Regions from separate parts of the Pseudomonas sp. HLT2-19-2 genome, predicted to be linked through region 2. Evidence: predicted binding sites of a transcription regulator. Region 2 holds the regulator's gene; the other holds the start of a gene.
What was found. The regulator sigma-54, encoded in region 2, starts transcription at its own class of promoters, with help from an activator protein. The targets are predictions, from matches to a motif close to ANTGGCATNNANNTTGCTNT.
Positions count from the first base shown of each region.

Region 1: the regulator sigma-54 is predicted to act here: its motif matches at 1,759-1,778, upstream of ACYZTU_RS19710 (CmpA/NrtA family ABC transporter substrate-binding protein).

Region 1 covers NZ_CM142712.1:4,241,547-4,245,163, reverse strand. The annotation lists gene ACYZTU_RS19715 (ANTAR domain-containing response regulator) at 1-412, opposite strand, end outside; gene ACYZTU_RS19710 (CmpA/NrtA family ABC transporter substrate-binding protein) at 428-1,639, opposite strand; gene ACYZTU_RS19705 (quinone-dependent dihydroorotate dehydrogenase) at 1,869-2,888, shown strand; gene rmf (ribosome modulation factor) at 3,010-3,225, opposite strand.
Region 2 covers NZ_CM142712.1:1,185,918-1,189,534, reverse strand. The annotation lists gene lptB (LPS export ABC transporter ATP-binding protein) at 1-328, shown strand, start outside; gene ACYZTU_RS05455 (RNA polymerase factor sigma-54) at 512-2,005, shown strand; gene hpf (ribosome hibernation-promoting factor, HPF/YfiA family) at 2,079-2,387, shown strand; gene ptsN (PTS IIA-like nitrogen regulatory protein PtsN) at 2,400-2,864, shown strand; gene rapZ (RNase adapter RapZ) at 2,867-3,617, shown strand, end outside.

The sequences.
Region 1 (3,617 bases), 2.9 Mb from region 2:
CCAGTTGCTGGTCGCGGGCGTTAAGTTGGGCGCGCAGGGCCTGGTCGCTTTCAAAGCGTGCCATGGCCACATCGAGAATCGGCTGCAAGCGCTGTGCGTGGATGCCTTCGACGATGTAGGCACTGACCCCGGACTTGATCGCCTGACGCATCACATCGGGGTCATGTTCATCGGTAAACATCACAATCGGCCGCGGTTGGTCGCGGCTCACGAGCACCACTTGCTCCATCACATCGCGGCTCGGTGACTCGGTATCGATCAAAATCACATCCGGACGCACCGTTTCGACGCGCGCAGGCAGGTCGATGGTCAGGCCCGACTCGTCGATTACCTCGAACCCGGCTTCGGTCAGCGCCGCCTTCAGGCGACCGACTTTCTTCGCGGTGTCGTTGATCAGCAGGATACGCAACATATTCGCAATCTCCTGTCAGCGGCTGGCGAGAAGGGGCGAGCTGTCGCTCATGGCGTGCAGCTTGAAGCTGCGGGCATAGCCGGCGGGGTCCGAGCCGTCCCAGACCTTGCCGTCGATCAACTGGCTGCTGCGCATTTCCTGACCCGGGGCGGCTACACCCACCGTCGTGGCGGCCTCTCGATACAAGTCTAGTTGCTGGACCTGGCGGGCCACGCCCAGATAGTCCGGGTCATCGCGCAACAAACCCCAGCGGCGGAACTGGGTCATGAACCACATGCCGTCGGACAAGTAAGGCAGGTTGACCTCGCCGTCCGCATGGAACCGCAGGGAATGCGGATCCTGCCAACGATTACCGAGGCCATCGGCGTAGTCACCGAGCAGCCTCGGCGCGATGCAGTCGAGTGGCGCGTCGAGGTATTCGGGCGCACTCAACAGCTTTGCGGTGCTGCAGCGATTTTCCGTGCTTTGTTCGATGAAGCGGCTGGCTTCGAGGATCGCCATCACCAGCGCCCGGGCGGTGTTGGGGTATTGCTCGACAAAAGCGCGGGTGCAACCGAGGACTTTTTCCGGATGATCGGGCCAGATGGTCTGGGTGGTGGCCAGGGTGAACCCCAGGTTCTGCTGCACCGCGCTGGCGGACCATGGCTCACCGACGCAGAAACCATCGATGCGTCCGGCTTGCAGGTGCGCGACCATTTGCGGCGGCGGCACCACCACGCTGTTGACGTCCTGCAGCGGATGGATGCCCTGACTCGCGAGCCAGTAATACAGCCACATGGCGTGAGTGCCCGTAGGAAATGTCTGGGCGAAAGTGAGTTTTGGGCGACTTTGGTGCACGTGCCGGTCGAGTGCTTCAGGACTGGTCACGCCCAAGGCCTGTAAGCCATGGGAGAGATTGATGCTCTGGCCATTCTGATTCAGGCCCATGAGCACCGCCATGTCGGTCGACGCGACACCGCCGATGCCCAAATGCACGGCGTAGATCAAACCGTACAGGCTGTGGGCGGCGTCAAGTTCGCCACTGACCAGTTTGTCCCGCAGGTTGGCCCAGGACGGCTGGCGCTTGAGGTTCAGGGTCAGGCCATAAGGTTGCGCGAAGCCCTGCGTGGCGGCGACCACCACGGAGGCGCAGTCGCTGAGGGCCATGAAGCCGAGGTTGATTTCGGTCTTTTCCGGGGCATCGCTGCCGTTGACCCAGGCCAGAGGGGTGGCTGGAACTTCAATCATCAGTAAACACCTTCCATAAAAAAGCGCCGTACCGGGCTGCTTGCCAGAGCAAGGCCAAGTGACGACACCTTTGTCTTTCGACTCATCCCGCCGTTGGCATGAGTGCTGATGTCAGTGACGGTGCAAGGCATATGCCATCGCTCACTGATTTTGTCGCGCGCCTCGCCTGCAACCTCGATGCCCGGCTATAATCGCCGCCACTTTTCGTAGCCCAGAGTCAAAGCCGCCCATGTACACCCTGGCCCGTCAGCTGTTGTTCAAACTTTCCCCGGAAACCTCCCACGATCTGTCCCTGGACCTGATCGGCGCGGGCGGGCGTTTGGGCCTCAACGGCTTGCTGTGCAAGGCACCGGCGAAAATGCCGGTGACCGTCATGGGCCTGGACTTCCCGAACCCGGTAGGTCTGGCGGCCGGTCTGGACAAGAACGGCGCGGCCATCGACGGGTTTGCCCAACTGGGTTTTGGTTTTGTCGAAATCGGCACCATTACGCCACGTCCGCAACCGGGCAACCCTAAACCACGGATTTTCCGTCTGCCGGAAGCCGAGGCGATCATCAACCGCATGGGGTTCAACAACCTCGGCGTCGATCACCTGCTGGCCCGAGTGGCGGCGGCCAAGTACAAGGGCGTGCTGGGGATCAATATCGGCAAAAACTTCGATACCCCGGTTGAGCGGGCGGTCGACGACTACCTGATCTGTCTGGACAAGGTCTACGCCCACGCCAGCTACGTGACGGTCAACGTCAGCTCGCCGAATACCCCGGGCCTGCGTAGCCTGCAGTTCGGCGATTCGCTGAAGCAATTGTTGGCTGACTTGGCTACGCGCCGTGCAGAACTGGCGCTGCGCCACGGCAAACATGTCCCACTGGCGATCAAGATTGCGCCGGACATGACCGACGAAGAAACCGCTCAGGTCGCGCAAGCGCTGATCGAAACCGGGATGGATGCGGTGATCGCCACCAACACCACCCTGAGCCGCGTCGGCGTTGAAGGCATGGAGCACGGCGACGAGGCGGGCGGTCTGTCCGGCGCACCGGTTCGCGACAAGAGCACCCACACGGTGAAAGTGCTGGCGGCAGAGTTGGCCGGTCGCTTGCCGATCATCGCCGTGGGCGGCATCACCGAAGGCAAGCACGCGGCTGAAAAAATCGCTGCGGGGGCGAGCCTGGTGCAGCTCTATTCCGGTTTCATCTATAAAGGCCCGGCGTTGATTCGTGAATCGGTGGATGCGATCACGGCTATGCGTTAAACGACAGGCATAAAAAAGGGCTCCTCGAAGGAGCCCCTGGGCCGGAGCCCGCCGCCCGGATGGGGCGTGCGTGGTAAGTCGTTACGTAATCAGATTGTCGTGTCGGAGTGTGTGCCCTGTGTTAGCCGACGGCGTGAAGTTCGTTGAGTCTATGGATTCCCGCAGTGCCGGTCATACCGTCCCAATTGTCGCCGCGTCCTTCTCGCCAGCCGTTAATCCAGGCTTGGCGTACCGACGGTAGAGTAAATGGGCAAAGCTCGCGGGATTTGCCACCAACGCCATATTGATATCCGCGCAAAAATGCTTTTTCCAACGGATCACGCTTAAGTCTTCTCATAGGGTGTTGCCCTCACTTGTTGACTGTATTTATCGCGTCGACCTCAATCGAGGTCTGGCAGAAAAACTCCTGCCGTTGGGGCTCGCTGCCGGCGTCACGAGCCAAGGTGTTGACGTCATTGCGGTGTCAACCTGTGTGGAGTTCTAACCAATGCGTCACATCGAGGGAATGATCGTTTTGTCATAAGGACGTAACTATTAAGGTGGTATGGCCATAAGTAACACGATGTTGTCCCGTGTTTATTGGCAAAACCCCGGTATGATCGGCCCTGCGCTGCATGATGAATTGAACCCCTAAGTGAGAATGCCTCCTGTTGTGCGGGGGGACTATTCGACGAAGGGTCGACTTATGACATTTTGTTGCATCACCTTTTTTATCTGCCTTTGCATCTA
Region 2 (3,617 bases):
CCTCGGTATGAGTCTGTCCGGCGGTGAACGCCGCCGCGTGGAAATCGCCAGGGCACTGGCCACCAACCCGAAATTCATCCTCCTCGACGAACCGTTCGCCGGCGTGGACCCGATTTCGGTGGGCGACATCAAGCAGATCATCTATCACCTCAAGGCCAAGGGCATTGGCGTATTGATCACTGACCACAACGTCCGTGAAACCCTGGATATCTGCGAAACCGCTTACATCGTCAACGATGGACAGCTGATTGCCGAAGGTGACTCTGCCACCATCCTGGCCAACGACCTGGTCAAGGAAGTGTATCTGGGCCATGAGTTCCGCCTGTAAGCACTGAGGTGCCTGGCTAGTCGACCGAGCGCTTGTCTCGATAAAAATGAATAGTTTTTTATTGTTACAGCGCTCTAGGCAAACGTTGCAGTTTCAGGCATATAATTTGCTTATGTTTGGCGCTTCGGCGCCCTGTAGTGGATGGCGCATGTGCGCCGGCGAATAAGGTGTTAAGCCCCTGCCATGAAACCATCGCTAGTCTTGAGAATGGGCCAGCAGCTGACGATGACACCGCAGCTGCAACAGGCCATCCGCCTGCTCCAATTGTCGACCCTGGACCTGCAACAGGAAATCCAGGAGGCCCTGGAGTCCAATCCGATGCTCGAACGCCAGGAAGAAGGCGACGACTTCGATAACGCCGACCCCTTGGCCGACAAAGCCGAACAGCCTCCCAACGCCGATGTTTCGGAACCCTCCTACCAGGAAACCGCCCCGACGGTGGACAACCTCGAGGAAGGTGACTGGAACGAGCGCATTCCCAACGAACTGCCCGTCGACACCGCGTGGGAAGACGTCTACCAGACCAGCGCCAGCAGCCTGCCGAGCAACGACGACGACGAGTGGGATTTCACCACCCGTACATCGGCCGGCGAAAGCCTGCAAAGCCACTTGCTGTGGCAACTGAACCTGGCACCGATGTCCGACACTGATCGCCTGATTGCCGTGACCCTGATCGACTGCATCAACAATCAGGGCTACCTGGACGAAACCCTCGAGGAGATTCTCGAAGCCTTCGATCCAGAAATGAACATCGAACTGGACGAAATCGAAGCCGTCCTGCACCGCATCCAGCAATTCGAACCCGCTGGCATCGGCGCCCGTAACCTGGGCGAATGCCTGCTGCTGCAATTACGTCAGTTGTCCGCCAAGACCCCTTGGCTGGTCGAGGCCAAACGCCTGGTCACCGATTACATCGACCTGCTCGGCAGCCGCGACTACAGCCAGCTGATGCGTCGCATGAAGCTCAAGGAAGATGAGCTGCGCCAAGTGATTGAACTGGTCCAGAGCCTCAACCCGCGCCCAGGCTCGCAAATCGAGTCCAGCGAAGCCGAATACGTCGTTCCCGACGTGATCGTACGCAAGGACAACGAGCGCTGGCTGGTGGAGCTGAACCAGGAATCCGTGCCGCGCCTGCGGGTCAATGCTCAATACGCCGGTTTCGTGCGTCGCGCCGACACCAGCGCCGACAACACCTTCATGCGCAATCAGTTGCAAGAGGCCCGCTGGTTCATCAAGAGCCTGCAAAGCCGCAACGAAACCCTGATGAAAGTAGCCACTCAGATCGTCGAGCATCAGCGCGGCTTTCTTGAATACGGCGACGAAGCCATGAAACCGCTGGTCCTGCATGACATCGCCGAAGCGGTGGGCATGCATGAGTCGACGATTTCACGGGTGACCACGCAAAAGTTCATGCATACCCCACGGGGCATATATGAACTGAAATACTTTTTCTCGAGCCACGTCAGCACCTCAGAGGGCGGTGAATGCTCGTCTACGGCGATCCGCGCGATCATCAAAAAACTGGTTGCTGCGGAAAATCAGAAAAAGCCGTTGAGTGACAGCAAGATCGCTGGTTTACTGGAGGCACAAGGCATTCAGGTGGCTCGCCGCACCGTCGCCAAGTACCGCGAATCCCTCGGGATCGCGCCTTCGAGCGAACGCAAGCGGTTGATGTAGAGCCACGCCACAGCGTTCCAGTGGCAGGCATTTCTGCCTGCCGCTTTATGCACTGGCAACGAAGGAGAGCTGTATGCAAGTCAACATCAGTGGACACCAACTGGAAGTGACCGAACCTCTTCGCACCTACATCGGCGAAAAACTCGAACGATTAGAGAGGCATTTCGACAAGATCACCAACGTGCAAGTCACGATGACGGTCGAAAAGCTCAAGCAGAAAATCGAAGCCACGCTGCATATTCCCGGCAATGAAGTGGTCGCAAACGCGGAGCATACCGATATGTACGCGGCGATCGACGCACTGACCGACAAGCTGGATAAACAACTTAAAAAGCATAAGGAAAAGACCCAAAGCCTCCTCCAGGGCGCGACCGGTCGTTAACACTCCCAACCCATGATCCGACTTGAAAGCATCCTGACCCCCGGCCGTTCCCTCGTGAACGTGCCGGGCGGCAGCAAAAAGAAAGCCCTCGAGCAAATTGCCAACCTTATCCACCGCGAAGTGCCGGATCTGGAGATGCAAGATGTCTTCGAGGCTCTGATTGCCCGTGAAAAACTCGGTTCGACCGGTTTTGGCAACGGCATCGCCATCCCCCACTGTCGCCTGAAGGGCTGCAACTCGCCCATCAGCGCCTTGATGCACCTCGACGCCCCCATCGATTTCGACGCCATCGACGGTGCTCCGGTTGACCTGCTGTTCGTTCTGCTGGTCCCGCAAGCTGCCACCGATGCGCACCTGGAGCTACTGCGCCAGATCGCCAGCATGCTCGATCGCAAGGAAGTGCGCGAAAAACTGCGCAGCGCTCCGAGCAATGAAGCCTTGTATCAGGTTGTCCTGGACGAGCAAAACGGTCACTAATCATGCGTTTGATCATCGTCAGTGGCCGCTCCGGCTCAGGTAAAAGTACCGCCCTCGATGTACTCGAGGATAACGGCTACTACTGCATCGACAACCTTCCTGCCGGGCTGTTGCCGGAGCTGGCCGAACGCGCGTTGATTCACACCGAGCTGGCACAACCGCTGGTTGCCGTGTCCATCGATGCGCGCAACTTGCCAAGTCACTTATCGCGGTTTCCCGAGCTGCTGGAAGAAGTGCGCAGCCGGCATATCCAGTGTGATGTGCTTTATCTGGACGCCGATGAAGAAACCTTGCTCAAACGCTTCTCGGAAACCCGTCGGCGTCACCCGCTGAGCAATGCCGATCGCTCGCTGGCCGAAGCCATCAACGATGAGACCGCCTTGCTCGGGCCGATTGCCGACCTCGCCGATCTCAAAGTAAACACCACCAACCTGAACCTGTATCAGCTACGCGATACCATCAAGCTGCGCCTGCTGAACCAGCCGGAGCCCGGTACTGCGTTTCTGGTGGAGTCTTTTGGTTTCAAGCGTGGCATGCCGGTGGACGCCGATCTGGTGTTCGACGTGCGTTGCCTGCCCAATCCCTATTGGAAACCGGAATTGCGCGATCATTCCGGGCTCGATCAACCGGTCGCCGATTACCTGGCGGCCCAGCCGGATGTCGAAGAGATGTACCAGGACATTTCCACGTACTTGCTCAAGTGGCTGCCACGCTTCGCCGCCAGCAACCGTGCTTATGTCACCATTGCCATTG